4 regions of the Paenibacillus sp. JNUCC 34 genome follow, and region 3 is predicted to be linked to each of the others. Evidence: riboswitches for the same ligand, from Rfam matches in the RefSeq annotation. Region 3 holds a riboswitch; each other region holds the start of a gene.
What was found. Region 3 has a riboswitch for cobalamin ahead of AC2TF5_RS23045 (S-layer homology domain-containing protein). Riboswitches for the same ligand answer to the same signal wherever they lie in the genome.
Positions count from the first base shown of each region.

Region 1 (4,216 bases), 2.2 Mb from region 3:
TATTGTTGATGCCATAGTGTCTCCGCTATTCTACGCACTTATTGGAGGAGCTCCACTTGCAATGGCTTATCGGGCTGTGAATACCCTAGATTCTATGGTTGGGTACAAGAATGATAAATATATTAACCTGGGGTGGGCTTCGGCCCGTTTGGATGATATTGCTAACTTCATTCCAGCACGAATAACAGCTCTATTACTGATCGTTAGCAGTTGGATCATGCGTCTGGATTACAAAAAATCTTATCGTACCATAAGACACGATGCCCATCTCCATCCAAGTCCCAACAGTGGATTTCCTGAATCAGCTGTAGCTGGAGCTTTAGGAATTCGGCTCGGAGGTGAGAACGCCTATAACGGTGTGGTATCTTTTCGTGCATATATGGGCGAATATTCCCGTCCGATGGATAAGGGGGATATTCAGTCAACCATTAGATTAATGCTGGCTGCATCGTTATTATTTCTGCTCCTGAGCATACTTGCCATATGGAGTATAGGTGGTACATTATGGAGTTAAAGCTCATATGTATTCGTCATGGGAAAACGCAGTGGAATAAGGATAAACGATATTTAGGTCATACAGATATAGGAATTCTCCAAGAGTCATTGAAGGAGCTTTTGCCTGTGAAAAATGCCCTTGAAGGAAGAACGTTTCATAAGGTATTCTGTAGTGACTTAAAGAGATGCAGGGAAACGCTCGATTGGATTTATTCTGCTTCAACAGATAGCGTAGTCTTCGATAACCGTTTACGAGAAATGGATTTTGGAGATTGGGAGGGGAAGACATACGATCAGTTAAAGCATTCTAGGATCTACCGGGAATGGCTGGACAATCCTCAATCCGTGACTCCTCCAGGAGGTGAAGCCTGGGAGCATTTTCAGGGGAGGCTGGCAGACTTTATGAACAGCCTGACCTATTGGGTGAAAGATGGAAGTAAGGATAACCAGGTGCTAATGGTGACTCATGGTGGAGTGATAAGACAACTAGCGACTATGACCATTCCAGGTTCGACGTTCTGGGATTTCTCTGCAGATCCGGGGAGCTTGTTAACGTTGAAGTTGACATGTGATAAGGGCAAATGGATTGGACACTTGTGAGTGAGCCATTAGAGCACTGTTTTTAAGGGGTTGTAAGGTGTCCTTATCTAACTTATAATTTTAAATTGAGAGGTAATACTTGTATCTAAATGAATATAAAAACTTGTGAGGTCTAGATTAGAAGCACAAATATGTGCTTTTATTGCCTAGTTAATGGGGAAGCCGGTGCAATTCCGGCACGGTCCCGCCACTGTGAACAGGGATGTTCTCGATTTACCACTGTTTTGCAACAAGCAGAATGGGAAGGTGAGAATATTAGCGAACCTGTGAGTCAGGAGACCTGCCTTATGAGTAGTACGACGGTCCTTCGAGGAAAGGATTACGTTTGGCTTGTGGAAGTACTGCGATTTTAACCCGGTACATAGCCGCGGGACTCATGGCAATTACTATGAACCCCGTATGACGTAATCCCTGATTCTTTCTTGTAAAAGAAGATCAGGTTTTTTTTGTTGCACAGACTATCGTTGAGATCATTTATTGAAATAACAAGGGGAGCATCTCGCAGAACATGAAAACGAAGATAGAGGAGAGAAATCACAATGAAACAAATGTGGAAGAGTTGGACTACGGGTGCTATAACGATCATTCTGGTACTAGCGCTCGCAGCTTGCGGAAGCAATAATGAACCGAAACAAGAGACAGAACCAGCACCGGCAGCAACAGAACAAGTGAATCCCCCCGCTGAAGAGACAAGTGTACTGAAAACAGAGTATCCTCTAACTGTAAAGGATGCTACAGGTGAGACTCTTACATTTAAAGAGGCGCCAAAGAAGATTATATCCATCTCGCCTGCAGAGACAGAAAGCTTGTTTTCGCTAGGGTTAGATGAGCAGATTATCGGTGTTTCTGACTATGATGATTATCCGGAAGCAGCAACAACCAAGCCGAAAATGGGTGGTTTGTACAATCCTAACGAGGAAGCAATTATCGCAGCACAACCTGACCTCGTAGTAACAGGTATCTCTATGAGTGCAGAAGCTGCACAGCATTTGCGTGATCTAGGTATCACTATCTTCAAGACAGATCCGAAAACGGTGAATGATGTTATTGCAAATATTGAATTGTTTGGACAAATAACGGATCACCAAGAAGAAGCAAAAACGGTTATAGACAAAATGAAACAAGAGCAGAATGAAGTAACAGAAGCGGTTAAATCACTTACACCTGAACAGAAAAAGAAAATATATATCGAGTTTTCCCCTGGTTGGACGGTAGGTAGTGGTGAGTTTATGGATGAATTAATCACTCTAGCTGGTGGAGTTAACGTTGCTGCTGATACAGCGGGATGGTATGAAATCAGTGAAGAGAAAATCATTAAAGATAATCCTGATGTGATTCTGTTCTCAAAGAATGTTATTGATGACAAAACACAGAAAACGTTAGACCAAATGATTAAAGCACGTAGTGGGTGGGATCAAATAACAGCTGTTAAGAATGATGCTGTCTATGGATTAGACGATAACCTGGTTAGTCGTCCCGGTCCACGTGTGACAGAAGGTCTCAAAGAAATAGCAAAAGCGATCTATCCTGAGCTGTTGAAGCCATAAGTAGTCACAACTAAGAGCAACTAAAGGAGAAATGATGTATGAAACAAGGAATCATGGAACGTATCGGAGAAATTCGCGGTCTTGATCAAGCTGCGATTCAGGCTGCAAAATCACATATAAGTAACCTTACTATCCCTCCGGGAAGCTTGGGTAAATTGGAGGCAATGGCACTACAGCTTGCTGGGATTACTGGAGTAGTAAAGCCTTCTTTTGACCGTAGAGAAGTTATTGTTATGGCAGGCGATCATGGTGTATGTGAAGAGGGCGTAAGTGCTTTTCCACAAGAAGTTACACCTCAAATGATTCATAATTTTCTTGCGGGTGGTGCAGCTGTTAACGTTCTTGCCAGACAGGCAGGTGCAGAAGTTGTATGTGTGGATATCGGAGTGAATAGTGAATTGTCCCATCCCGATCTCCTATCGCGTAAAATTCGGTATGGTACAGCTAATATGGCACAAGGTCCTGCAATGACTCATGAAGAAGCGATTCAGTCCATTCTTGTTGGTGTGAAGGTAGTTGAAGATGCTGTCAAACGTGGCGTTCAACTATTTATAACTGGCGAAATGGGGATTGGAAACACGACGGCAAGCTCAGCGGTGACCTGTGCACTCTCTAATATTCAGGTCAGCGATGCGGTTGGAAGAGGGACAGGAATTGACGATTCTCGTCTACAGCATAAGATTGCCGTTGTTGAACAAGCGTTGAAGGTCAATGCTCCTGACGCGCTTGATCCTATAGATGTACTAGCTAAGGTAGGCGGTCTTGAAATTGGTGGTTTAGTAGGTGTAATTCTTGGATCAGCAGTAAACGGTTGTCCGGTTATAATCGATGGATTTATTTCTAGCGCAGCGGCGTTGCTTGCCAAAGCGATCTGTCCAACATCTGCTGATTACATGATTGTGTCGCATGTTTCTCATGAACAAGGACATCGGCAGCTATTACAAGAATTGAATCTTCGTCCTGCATTGGAATTAGACCTTCGTATTGGTGAAGGTACAGGTGGGGTATTGTGTCTACATCTTGTGGATGCAGCGTGTCGGATTGTCAGTGAAATGGCAACCTTCGAAAGTGCGGGTGTCTCAGGTGAAACCAAGGAGCAGACGAAATGATCATACTCGTCACAGGCGGGGCAAGAAGCGGGAAAAGCAGCTTTGCTGAGAGGTTATGTATGTCGAAGTCACAGGAAGCCATATATGTCGCTACGGCTCAAGCTTTCGATGATGAGATGAAGGAGCGAATTGCTCTTCATAAGCTTCAGCGCAGTCAAGCGAACTATTCCTGGCGAAATGTAGAAGAACCGTTTCAACTCGTGAAGCTCCTGAGTGATATGCGTGAGAACAGTCAGGGTGATGATGCTCCTACGGTTCTAGTGGACTGCCTTACGATATGGCTATCTAATATTCTTCTATCCTATGAAGGACAGGAGGATATGCAAGAGAAGGTAAAAGCTGAAATTCTTTGTCTTGTAGAGCAAGCACAGCAATACCCTGGATATTTAATCATGGTAACTAATGAGGTTGGCAGTGGTATTGTACCAGAATATCCTCTTGGCAGAATGTATCGCGATTTGGCTG
Region 1 covers NZ_CM177770.1:1,082,704-1,086,919, forward strand. The annotation lists gene cbiB (adenosylcobinamide-phosphate synthase CbiB) at 1-514, shown strand, start outside; gene AC2TF5_RS04935 (histidine phosphatase family protein) at 505-1,095, shown strand; cobalamin riboswitch at 1,187-1,397, shown strand; gene AC2TF5_RS04940 (ABC transporter substrate-binding protein) at 1,635-2,642, shown strand; gene cobT (nicotinate-nucleotide--dimethylbenzimidazole phosphoribosyltransferase) at 2,681-3,751, shown strand; gene cobU (bifunctional adenosylcobinamide kinase/adenosylcobinamide-phosphate guanylyltransferase) at 3,748-4,216, shown strand, end outside.
Region 1: another riboswitch for cobalamin. It lies ahead of AC2TF5_RS04940 (ABC transporter substrate-binding protein); the one in region 3 lies ahead of AC2TF5_RS23045 (S-layer homology domain-containing protein).

Region 2 (4,216 bases), 3.0 Mb from region 3:
GACCGGCTTGGCAAACATCGTTGCGAAGGCTGGTGGAAAATAACTTTCTTCCTTTGTACAATCTTGCACTAGCCCGATAACATCCGCATCAACGCTTGTGACAAGTAACATTTTGTATAAATACCGGTTCTCAATACATTCCCCGGGCGTATCAATAGCTTGCTCAAAATTCTCAACGGCTTGCGTCTTCTTATAGGCAATCTCTTGTCCATGCAACCGCTGGCACAATGTCGTCTTGCCCGATCCGGTGCTTCCGGCAAATATAATTTTCCTCATAGCACGATCCCCTACGTTCTCGTAATCTTCGCAGCCGAAAATCCGAGAATGTTCTGTAAGCCAAGCAACACTTCGCTCACCGCGGATTCCACGGATGATACATCACCCGTAATGACGAGCGAGCCGCTGAAGCGATCAACGAAGCCGATCTGCACGCCTGCTGCTTTGGTCGCAATGTCGGCCGAAATAATAGATGCTTCGCTCGGCGTAATAGTCATAATGCCAATGGCATCCCTCGCATCGCTTCCCAAGCCCAGTTTCTTGTAAATATCCGGATTAGGGTTCGCGATAATATGAGCCAGCGTTACCTGTTTGCCCGGCACATACTCTTGTATGACACGTTGTTTTTCGCTGTGTTGATCCATACCATCATCCCATCTCATGAAAGAAAAAGCGACATATAGCTGCAAAAAAACATAAAGACCCCTTAAAAAGTTCACGCGGAATTTTTAAGAAGCCTCTTCGCTTTTATTTGTATGCAACACGCCGTTGTGTTACTTTCACTATATTTTAACCTGCAAACAATGTCAATATCATTACGAACGAAACTCAACTCCAGATTCAGGATTGAAACATTTTGTTCAAAATTTCAACAATATCAGCTGCGGCAGGAACGCGTGGATTCGTGGCCGTACAGCCGTCTTGCAGCGCTCCTTCTGCAATTTCCTCTCTCATCTTTTCAAGCGCAGCTAATTCCACGCCGCACTCCCTGAGCGTCTGCGGCATCTGCAATTGCTTCTGAAGCTGCTTGATCGCCTGCACCAGACTACGAACGCCGCTCTTTACATTAGGAGCCGACAGTCCCAAGCTTTTGGAGATTTCGGCATATCTTGCCGCTACTGCACTACTCTCTTCTCTGCCATAACCCGGTTTGTAATCCGCATTAAATTCAATGACATGCGTCAGAAGCAGTGAATTCATACGCCCGTGCGCAATCTTGAATTTAGCTCCAGCCACATGAGCGATCCCATGATTAAGCCCGAGCGACGTAATATTAAACGCCATACCAGCTAGGCAGGAAGCATTGTGCATTTTCTCGCGCGCCTCAAGATCAGTCCCATCCTTATAGGCTCTTGGCAAATAGGCAAAGACCAGCTTGATAGCCTTCTCGGCCAACGCATCGGAAATATCGTTCGCCTTGGTGGATACGTACGCTTCAATCGCATGGGTCAATACATCCATTCCTGTGTCTGCAGTGATGAAGTTAGGTACGCTCTTGACCAATTCAGGGTCCAAGATAGCTTCTTGTGGCAACATGTCATCGGATACCAGCGGATACTTGATGTTCTTCTCCTTGTCGCTGATAACGGAGAAAGACGTCACTTCTGAGCCTGTGCCGCTTGTTGTCGGAATCGCTACGAACGGAATATCGTGCTGTTTCAATATTTTTTGAGCGAAAAGCTTCATCGCCTTGGCCGCATCAATTGCAGAGCCCCCACCAATCGCGATGATCAGGTCAGCCTGGAATGCTCCGAGCGCTTCAACGCCCTCAGTTACAACTTCAACTGGAGGATCGGGTACGATGTTGCTGAAAATGTATTGTTCGTTACTGTCATGCAGCCGTTCAAACAGCATGTTAATCATACCCGACTTGATTATAAACGGGTCTGTTACAACAAAGATCCGTCTATTTCTCCAATCCGTCAGGCGATCCAGCGCACCTTGTCCCAGATAGATGTCGGTTTTAATCGATATTTTGTCCATGTAAGGCACCTCCAAGGAGTAATTGACAACAAAAAAAGAGGCCTCTAAAAGGAGTAAATCCCTTCAAAGCCTCTTTGCTTGTTATATAATGTGCACGCCATTGTGCAGCAATCATTTAATTGTCCATCTCCACTGTACAACGTAATTCGGATGCTCGTCAACCGAATCTTGTCTGCCATGCTCGGCAAGTGAGCGGTTCATTATAAAAAAAAGGGACATGCACATCATTGTGCATATTATTCTTCATCATTGAAGAACTTCCCGCTTGCTTGTTCTTATACCTCATTGTATATGTTCGGCGGCGAGCACCTAGCTTTACCGACAGCAGCGTCGGCAGCCTATCTTGCAACGTAAAAAAGCCTAGCGAGGCGTTATACGTCACTAGACTTGTAAACCAGTCACTTTCGCCTCGAAATGACTGGCCAGACAAAGTTACTAGGCAAACGACCTGACTTAAGACCGAGCATTCGGTCTATCACAGTGGCGGGACCGCGTTGGATTTGCACCAAACTTCCATTGCCTATAACTTTTTCTATTGTGTATGACGTGAATGGATGTCCATTCGAACATTATTATAGCATAAACCATCGAGTTGGCAATATGCAGAACATAAAAATCCGTCGATTAACGCTGACATGATACGGATTAAGGGTGTATTAATCTTGTATGTTATACAACAGTAGACTGGCTGAAGGCCTGATTTTACTGGCATTGTTGTAAATTGTACAATAATTTCTTCTGAGGAGTGGCTAACAAATGACTTTCTATCTATTTTGTTGTATAAAGTGCAACAATGTAACCTTTGGCGACCAGTCACGAAGTAGTGATGTACTTTATACAACTATCCACTTCCAATTATATAGTATCGAGCTCTCTTATTATAAAAATATTAGAGATATTCCACTTCAAACTCTTTAACCAAGACCGCTGTGCCCGAAATAAAAATATCCATCTCATTTTGTCGTATGGCGTGTACATGCACTTTTCCATCCCTATTGATCTCTTGCCCCTGCTCTACGATAAATTGAATTTCATTCAAATTCTGATCTATATAGGTTAAATAGTAAGCGCCCATCACGCCCGAGGCCGTACCTGTTACCGGATCTTCAACTGTACCAGAGTAAGGGGATGAAAAATGTCTCGCATGCATGAACGCATTCTCGTCATAAGTTTCAAAACAAAAAGGATGTACAGACGCTTTGGGATTCTGGGCTAATATTTCAGGAAACTGTTTATTATTTGGCTTCATGATTTTGAAACTATCCAATTGCCTTATTGGAACTAATAAAGTCCAAATTCCTGTACTACCATAAACAATGGGCTTCGTGACATCCAAACAGTCTTCATTTAATCCCAGGGACTCTGCTAGTTTTCGGGTATCTCCATCAAAAGGAATAAATTCCGGACTCTGCTGCTTCATGCCTATTATTAGATGATCCTCAGCGTTAAAAGAAATGGGAAGTATGCCACCATTGGTTTCTATCTGGATTGAATCGCGACCTTCAAAAAAACCTCGTGTTTTCAAGCAGTATAATGATGCTATGGTTGCATGCCCGCACAGATTGATTTCATGACCCGGAGTATAATACTTCAATTTTAGGTCGGCGATCTCAGATTTCAATACAAAAACCGTTTCATTAAATCCGACCTGAAAAGCGATCTTCTGCATATCACCAGGCTTCAAATGATCGGCATCCAGAACAACTCCTGCCGGATTTCCCTGATTGGCTGTGACAGAGAATGCGTCAACATGGTACACGGTAACTTTCCCCAATAGGCTCCCACCTTCACATTTATACCCGGCCCAGGTTTAAGAATCAACACAAAACTGGGTAATATATTTTATTAAACAGGTATCGGTTATTGATTCATATTACAGTTGAAAAATTAGAGGGTTCATTTGGTGAAATCGTCGGTGCGAGTCAATCTTTTCATAATTCCACAGCATAATGATTCTTGTATCCAGTTCAGGGTAATGCCAGATTTCTGAACGAAATCCAGGTGTTCCGCCACCGATCAGGTTAAAATCAGATCCCAAAAACCAGCCATAACCGTAATGCAGATCAGGATCAAAGGTGGTTGTCCACGATGCGTGCCAACTGCTCGGTCATATCCACCTCTACCTCCGTTTCACCCTAACTCTTGCAGACTAATTATATCCTATAAATTGTAAATAAAGATAGATATATACGGAAAAATAATAAAAACGCATCTCCGTTGGGAAGATACGTTTTCT
Region 2 covers NZ_CM177770.1:1,872,441-1,876,656, reverse strand. The annotation lists gene AC2TF5_RS08825 (EutP/PduV family microcompartment system protein) at 1-276, opposite strand, end outside; gene eutS (ethanolamine utilization microcompartment protein EutS) at 288-641, opposite strand; gene AC2TF5_RS08815 (1-propanol dehydrogenase PduQ) at 838-1,980, opposite strand; adenosylcobalamin (AdoCbl) riboswitch at 2,370-2,521, opposite strand; gene AC2TF5_RS08810 (PhzF family phenazine biosynthesis protein) at 2,870-3,754, opposite strand.
Region 2: another riboswitch for cobalamin. It lies ahead of AC2TF5_RS08815 (1-propanol dehydrogenase PduQ); the one in region 3 lies ahead of AC2TF5_RS23045 (S-layer homology domain-containing protein).

Region 3 (4,216 bases):
ATTGAAGTAGGTGATAAGGTAAGTTTTAAAACAGGCAAGAGTACATTTGAGTTGAAGGTAGCAGCAGTTGTCGTAGATATGCCTTTTGGAGCTCCGTTCACAAGAAACGCCCGCATCTGGATGAACACGCAAGATTATAAAGATCAGTTTCAGTCATTGCAGGGAAAAGACATGTATATGATGGGACTTCGCTTTGACGATTACGATACCAATACACAGTATTGGGACCGCTTCGAGAAGCAGGCCGGTACGCAGTATCTTGAATCCAAAATGGAATTCGAATCGATATCGTCATTTTATCTAATTATGAATAAAGTAATCGGCTTTGTTATGATTTTTCTCGGATCTGTCATGCTGCTTGTGGCCTTATTCACAATTGGGTTCACGATTTCAGACGCGATATTGGCGAATTATCGAACGATTGGGGTATTGAAATCTTGTGGGCTATCTTCATTTGGAATCATTGGAACCTACATGTCTCAATATGCTTTTCTATCGATCATCGGGATTATTCCTGGGTTAGCTGCCAGTCAGTTTTTATCCAAAGTCATTGTAGAGAGCTCGCTGTCATCTTTGAAAACAAATCGTTCAGAGCTATCGATGCAGGGTAATTTCACGGCTCTAGCAGTCGGAATATGTGTATTTGCCCTGGTCATTCTATGTGTGTTGTTCTATGCCAATAAAGCCCGTTCCGTACAGCCTGTGCAAGCAATCCGGTATGGCATGTCTGAAATGGATAGCAGTAAATGGGCAAGACGTGTACGTTCGAATGGAAATCGTCCAGTTGGATTCGATCGACTTCCCGTTATGTTCGTTATTGGTCTGCGCAACATGTTGAAGAATGTGAAAGGTTCTATTCTCATGTTTATTCTAACCGTGATTACATCAGCCGTTCTTGTATTCGGATCTGTGTTGTTATACAGCGTTTATTCCATTCAACGAACGGCGTCATCATGGGGATATGACAATTCACATATTGCAGTAGAAGTCTTTAATCAAGCAGCATTTTCACGTACTCAATTTGAAGAAGATATGTTGTCCGACCCAAGAATCAAAAATTTCGGGTGGTTTGGGAATGTTACGGGAGTGGTTCCTTCAGAACTATCCGATCGTTCCGGAGATTCGAACACCTCATCCATGAATGTCTATATCGGTGTTGCTGATGGTAACTATGATGATCTGGGGTATTCCACATTAAGAGGAGCCAATCCCCTTCACAAGAACGAAATCGCTATTGGTATCAACGTATCGAAGAAGCTTAACAAAGATATTGGTGATGTGATAACGGTGTACATCAATGGAAAACCGTATTCGCTCATCGTTACAGGAATTTATCAAGCTATCGCCAATATGTCCTATTCTGCAAGAATAACGGTCGATGTGATTAAAGCAGATCATCTGGACTACAGCAATGCAGAAACATATTTTATCAACCTGCATGATAGCAGCCAGTCCGATCAGGTCGTAAGTGATATTAATGAGCAATATAAGGAAGCGCTCTCCGCATTAACTCAAAAAATGCTACTAGATTCCGTATTTAAAGAGGCTGTCGGCCTGCTTATCTTGCCAATGAGTATGATGGGATTGTTGTTTATTGTTGTCACTTGCATCATTATTTACATCACTTGTCGTATAAATATTAGAAAAGACAGCAAAACCTATGGCATTTACAAATCACTTGGCTTAACATCGAATAGGATTAGATTATCCGTAGCCCAAGGGATCGTTGCTTTATCCGTCATCGGCGCGCTACTAGGCATATACGTCGGAGTATACCTTCTGCCTATGTTGCTGGAAAATATATTAACATATTATGGGATTGTGGAAGTGCCTCTAATTATGCATTGGGGCGGTATTATTGGAGTTGCAGTCGTAAGTATCATATCGGCAGGGGTTGGTTCTTGGCTGTCGTCCAGGGTAATCGCGAACACATCCCCTCGGATATTGGTGATTGAGTAAAAATATAACGAAGTCTAGGCCCTTCTCTATATGGAAGGGTCTTATTGTTTCATGTAGGCCGTTTTTTGTACTGTCTATGAGAAATTCCTTTGTGAAATATACCAATCTTTGTTAATATAAAAAAAGTCTATCAAAATTAAATAGAAACAGCTTATATGGTGCTGATGCATAAAGTATGCGGCTTAATAGGGAAGGTCGATGAGAGTTCGACGCGGTCCCGCCACTGTAACGCAGAGCTGACAATCAAGGTAGTAGTCCACTGTTAACGATTTTAAACAGGAAGGACGATTGTCAAGCGATGAAGCGAAGCCAGGAGACCTGCCATGTAAGTGCTCTATATTTCTCACGAGGATGGGAGGGAGATGTTTATTTGTGCAGCTTGTTTATTGCTGCACTCTTGCTTGGTTATGCAAAACTGGCTACAGAACATCTTTCCATTTCGGAAAGATGTTTTTTTATTTCCATTTTGACGATGAGGAGAACGTTGACACCTATGAACAGATTGTTGAAGCAAAGTATATCTGCACTATTAAGCGTTGTGTTATTGCTTACTCTACTGAATCCACAAGTCGTGAGTGCGGCGAGTGGTCAAAGCAATACACAATTAGACAGCATGATTGAAAGTACAGTTAATTATTATAAAGAGTACTATGAGGAAGATCCTACAGCCACCATTGATTCCTGGTGGCAGCTTGTTGGCCTATGGGGCGCAGGTCAGGATTTGCAAGATGGAACGTGGAAACTGCCATCTTGGGAAACGAAAGCACCAAGACTTAAACCTGATGCCGTAAATTTAACTGATCATGTGCGGTATATTTTTGCACTGCTCGCCATGGGAAAAGACCCGGCTCACGCTTGGGAAACCGATCGAAACCTGTGGGCGGAACTTGCTACCCATCAAAATCAAGAGACGGGCGGCATTGGCGGTGTAAATAAACATATTTGGGCGATGCTTGCTCTGGATGCCGGAGAGAAGCTCGGACAGAATGTAGGCTCATGGAATGCTGAGTCCAAGCAAAAAGCGCTGCAATACCTGCTCAAAGCGCAGTATGAAGACGGCGGCTTTGGTCTGTCTGCTTCAGGAGGAGCAAACAGCGATACAGATATTACAGGCATGGCGCTGCTTGCGCTGGGGCAATACAAGGGGCAGAGTGAAGTTGATGCTGCCATTGAACGGGCCAAGAATGTCTTAAAGGATCGCCAGCTAGAGAATGGTGGTTTTAATTCTACGGGCACTTGGGGCTCTGGAGATAATTCGAACAGCTTATCTACTTCGGTATCCGGTCTGGTTGCCGTAGGCGAAGACATGATGTCGCCCGCTTGGCAGATGAACGGGAATACCGTCGTTGATGCGTATGCAGGATTCCAATTGGATGACGGCTCGTTTAAATGGAAAGCAGAAGATACCGATAAAAACGGAATGTCGACTGAACAGGCTCTTATCGGATTACTTGATATTCAGCATGGAAAGTCGGTATGGAAGCGAATTGCCGAAGGGAGTCTTCCACCGGATCGTCAGCCTGTGATATCGTCCGCATCTTCCATTGATCAAGGCACTGTAGATCCTTCGATTGAAGTGCAGCTCGTTGGCGATACGTTCTTATCCGAGGCAGTACAGCTTGACAGTTGGTCTGTGATTTCGGAGACTACTGGGCTGAACTTAAAATCAATATCGCTGCTTACGGATCAACAAGCGAAGCTTGTCTTCGAAGGTCAAGCGGCTCCAGGCTATATTTCCATTCAAGCGCTGGCAACAGCAACAGCAGGGAAAAAGACAAGTAATGAAGTTGTCATAAGTGTAAATGAAATTCCGGATCCAAACGATGACCAAACGATTGTCATTGACGAGAATGAAACCAATGTGAGTGTCGGGTCGGATCAGGATCCGCTGTCCTCAAGCAAAGTTACACTTGCATTTCCAAAGAGCGAACTGCCGCATGTAACATCGGAAACAGACAGTACTTATTTGGAAGTTGACCTGAATACGAATGTCATTTCAACATGGGATAACAAGCTTGAATTACCGCATCGCTTGAATACGAATAATGATCTTTTGCTTAACAAGATAAATGAAGTTTTGTCCTCTGCAGACAAAGAGATCAAGGGAATTGATCTGCGCGTAAAAGTAGGCGGTGATCAGGATATCCGCTTCAACCAGCATGTGACATTAACCTTGAAGGGCCAAGGACATGCAGAAGCTGGATTCATCGATGCAAGCGGGACATTTACACAAATTCCGAAATATGAGGATTCGTCG
Region 3 covers NZ_CM177770.1:4,925,093-4,929,308, reverse strand. The annotation lists gene AC2TF5_RS23050 (ABC transporter permease) at 1-1,959, shown strand, start outside; cobalamin riboswitch at 2,099-2,299, shown strand; gene AC2TF5_RS23045 (S-layer homology domain-containing protein) at 2,453-4,216, shown strand, end outside.

Region 4 (4,216 bases), 520 kb from region 3:
CAATCTTCATATAACGTTCCAAACTTTCGAAAAACCCGCTCATATCTGGATCTTGTCGCTTATCCATTACTATGCCATGCTCAATCCCAAGCCGTACGAGGTTGATCGTGTTAAAAGACAAATTCCCTTTCCCACTCAACCGATTTCTGCCGAAACGGTCCGAAATTGTTCGTGTACGGCACCCCATAGTCGCAATGATCGTATCTGGATCTTCCGGTCGGTAATAGGGAAGATTGAACGACGCGTCTACATTTACAAAATTTGGATATAATCGGCGACTGGAGCACTCTACCGCTTTTAGGAACAGATCGTAGTTCGGATCACCTTCCGCCTGATTAATCCCGTTTTTACATTGAAAAATATGCTGCGGGAATATCGGTGTCTCTCCACGTCCAAGTCCTCTCATTGTAGCGTCAAGAAGTGCATGAGAAACTAATCTTCCCTCTGTAGAAGTGCACATCCCGTAATTTAACGAGGTAAACGGAATTTGCCCCCCAGCCCGACTGCTCATCGTGTTCAAATTATGGATCAGAGATTCCGCGGCTTGCTTGGTCTCGTTTATAGTCTCTGCATATGCAAACTTATATGTATGAGGATAAATCTCTTCAAGCGAGTGGTTATCCATATGCAGCTCCAAGTCCGAAATGTCTTTTCCTAAGTTCATGTCGCCTTCACTGAAATAAGAAAGCCCTTTTCGAAAATGCTTACGGAAGGACTTACCCACGTAAGGCGCCAAATCCCAATCTATCTTATTGCCAGATACCCCGCCGAACTGACTGTTCTGCTGAGACTGAAATATGATGGCTACCAGTGCCATAGCGGTCATGATGCTTTGTGGAGGACGGACCGAACCGTTCCCCGTATTAAAGCCATTTGCCAGCAGCCGATCAAATGGAATGAAAATGCAATTGGTCGTTCCGAGTGCATATTGATCTAAGTCATGTACATATACATATCCGTTTTTTACAGCCTCGTTCAACGGTTTTGGCAGCATAAAACTGGTCGCCATCCACTTGGCATATTCCGATCCGATCCGGCTCATTTTCCCACTGAAAGATTCACCGTTCAAATTGGCATTTTCCCGAAGCAGATCCAGATCTTTAACACCGATAACGTTGGTGCTGATCTTGTACAGCTCTCCGCGCATTATACGTTCTCTGTCACGTGCCTCACGGTACTCTGTATAAGCTTCAGCTGTTTGCTTATAACCGGTTTCATTCAAAAAATGTATGACAAGGTCTTGTATTTCTTCCACAGACATTTGCTCCAAGCCAACCGTCTCAGCTTCTACCAATGTACCGATCCGGGACGATGCCTCATATCTGGAAGTTCCTTCAGTAGCCTGAAAAGCTTTATTCACCGCACTCATAATCCGTGTAACTTCAAACGTCACACATGTTCCATCCCTCTTGATTACCTTCATTACGAATTCCTCCTATGGCAAATACCTTTACAGGCGTATTAACCAACCCCTCACGGTGTGCGGTACGATCGAAGTGGACAATAAAAAAGCATGCTGCCGCAAATCGGCGGAATACATGCTTCATAAAGAACCGTTTAATCCAGTCAAGTAGAAACGGACCAGACAACCCTTCCATTCGAAACACTTCCTATCAACCGTAGGCACACCGTGTTGTCATAATGGCAGGTATCTGGCTTCAGTTCACGAACTGGCGGAGTTAACGAGATTGTTTCTTATGTTCGCCTCAAGAAACTGTTACAGTGGCGGGACCGCTCCGGATTTTCACCGGATTCCCTTTTAAGACCGGAGTGATCCGATCGACCATTAAGCACTATATATAGTTGTCATATCAAAGAATATAACAACATATAGATTTTAACTGTAACATTTATCATAGGCGAAACTCCCAGATCGTGGTGCAGCGTGACATGGCGGTCAGCCACAAGATTTTAATTGGTTTCTGTCGGCATTGGGGTAGGAGTCGGTTTCGCGTAACCCGTCTTATACTTTTCATCGATTGTGTTGCGGATTTCAGTCAAGCTTTTTCCTTCACTGTCCATCTTGGCTGATTCTACTGCGATTTCCAGACAAACACCACAGCGTGTGCCGTGATCATCCCACACAATGCTGCCGTCTTCTTTAACTTCATTAATGAAGCAGTTCAGATTACTCTTGTGCCCTGCACTTTCACCGCAGCCACAGTAGCATGGAATCCAGGTAAGCACATCTTTTTCCTGGGCTGCGAGTGCATAAATAGTGCGCATCTCATCGCTTTTACCATCCAAGAACGTTGGCAGCTCCTTCGCAGAGGCTCTAGCTTCTTGAAGATCTCCATTAGCAAGCTTGTTTTGTGAATCATGTTCGTGAACCGTTTCAGTTCCTTGCATGCTCTCTTCCGGCTCTTGTACCTTCTCAGCACCGCAACCACCCAGCACTAGACCTGCAGACAGCATCAATACTGTAAATTTACATTTGTACATTATTTATTTCCTCCCCATAATGGCCACACAACAAGTTCTAAACCTGAGCCGCTATATAGAGTCCTGTCCATGCCCCTGCAAGACCCAGCATAACCGATATGAGCACATATAAGAATGCTTGTATGTATTGCTTGTTTCCTGCCAAAGTGACCGCTTCATAACCAAAGGTTGAAAATGTGGTAAACGCCCCACAAAAGCCGGTTCCGAGCATTCTGTAAACAGCTTCAGGAAGATGGTCCGCATAACCGGCAAGAAGTCCAAGTATGATGGAACCGGCCAAATTTACGAGAAGCGTAGCCCACGGGAATGTCCCCTGTGCTTTTTTTCCAAGCCAAATACCAACGCAATAACGGGAAACCGCTCCGGCTATCCCGCCTAATCCTATCCACAAAATCACACTGCCGCACCTTCTTGCTTCGAAGACATCTTCCGTCCCAGCCAAACACCGATACAGGACATGAGCAGACCGCCAACAACACTTAAGACTACATAGATCACGGCGACTACGTTCTGACCGTTACCGATTAACCTGACTGTATCCACTGTAAAGGTTGAGAATGTCGTAAACGCCCCCGTAAACCCGGTACCGATGAGCAGACGAACCTGTGTTGAAATATGTGCGGAAGATAAGCAGTAAGTCAAAAACCAGCCTAGAAATAGACATCCTGCCAGGTTAATGAACAGGATAGCTGCCGGAAATCCATTTAATGGAGCAGGTATTATCTCATCCAGACCATAGCGGAGTAATGTACCACCGAATCCTCCCGCACCCACAAAGAGCAGGTTCTTTCCCATACAATTTCCCTTCCTTACCGTAACATTCAAGATGTACAACATGAAATTTATTCAATGAATCAAGTGTTTCGAATTCCTTTACTCGTCTCTGCGCAAACGTTGGTTATGGGATATTTTAGCTTCATTTCCCTGTTCTGTCGCCTGATAAAACACCCGATGCGCAAGCTCCTTCGGTAAATAATCCTGCTTCACGTAATGTCCAGGATAGTCATGAGGATACTTGTATCCCGCATGTCCAAGTTTGACGGCTCCTTGATAATGAGTATCGCGTAAATGGAGCGGAACCTCAGCCGATTTGAATTCCTCCATAGTAGACATGGCACGTGATATAGCGGTGTAAACGGCATTGGATTTCGGGCTCTCCACAGCAAAAAGAATCGCTTGTGCAATGTTCAGTTTGGCCTCAGGCCAACCATTGTTACGATAAGCCTCCAATGCACTGACAGCTTGTACCATCGCCTGCGGATTAGCAAGCCCGATATCCTCACTACTAGCCGCAATCAGACGGCGAATGAACACCATCGGATCCATACCAAGCTTCTCTACAGCGTATAAAAACCAGAATAGCGCAGCATCGCTGGAGCCGCGAATGCTTTTGTGGAAAGCGGATAGGACGTCATATTGGGTTGACTCATCAGCCCGGACGGTTGGACGCCGGATTGATTCCTCCGCAACCTCAAGTGTTATATGAACGGTGCCATCCGAAAGGGGAGGTGTCGTCATTGCCGCCAATTCCAGGGCATTCAAGGCCCGGCGGATATCACCGTTCGCCATGGATGCGATATGATCCAGTGCCTCTTCATCCACTTGAAGTTGCATAAAGCCAAGCCCTCTATCCTTATCCTGAAGCGCACGCTTCATAGCAATGCAGGAATGTTCCTTATTCAGCGACTGCAGCTGAAACAAGGTTGAGCGGCTCATAAGAGCCCCATTCACATAATGAAACGGATTTTCCGTAGTGGCACCAATAAAGATGATT
Region 4 covers NZ_CM177770.1:4,407,446-4,411,661, forward strand. The annotation lists gene AC2TF5_RS20640 (anaerobic ribonucleoside triphosphate reductase) at 1-1,423, opposite strand, end outside; gene AC2TF5_RS20645 (hypothetical protein) at 1,383-1,598, opposite strand; cobalamin riboswitch at 1,627-1,802, opposite strand; gene AC2TF5_RS20650 (PCYCGC motif-containing (lipo)protein) at 1,912-2,442, opposite strand; gene crcB (fluoride efflux transporter CrcB) at 2,480-2,839, opposite strand; gene crcB (fluoride efflux transporter CrcB) at 2,836-3,237, opposite strand; gene AC2TF5_RS20665 (replication-associated recombination protein A) at 3,316-4,216, opposite strand, start outside.
Region 4: another riboswitch for cobalamin. It lies ahead of AC2TF5_RS20645 (hypothetical protein); the one in region 3 lies ahead of AC2TF5_RS23045 (S-layer homology domain-containing protein).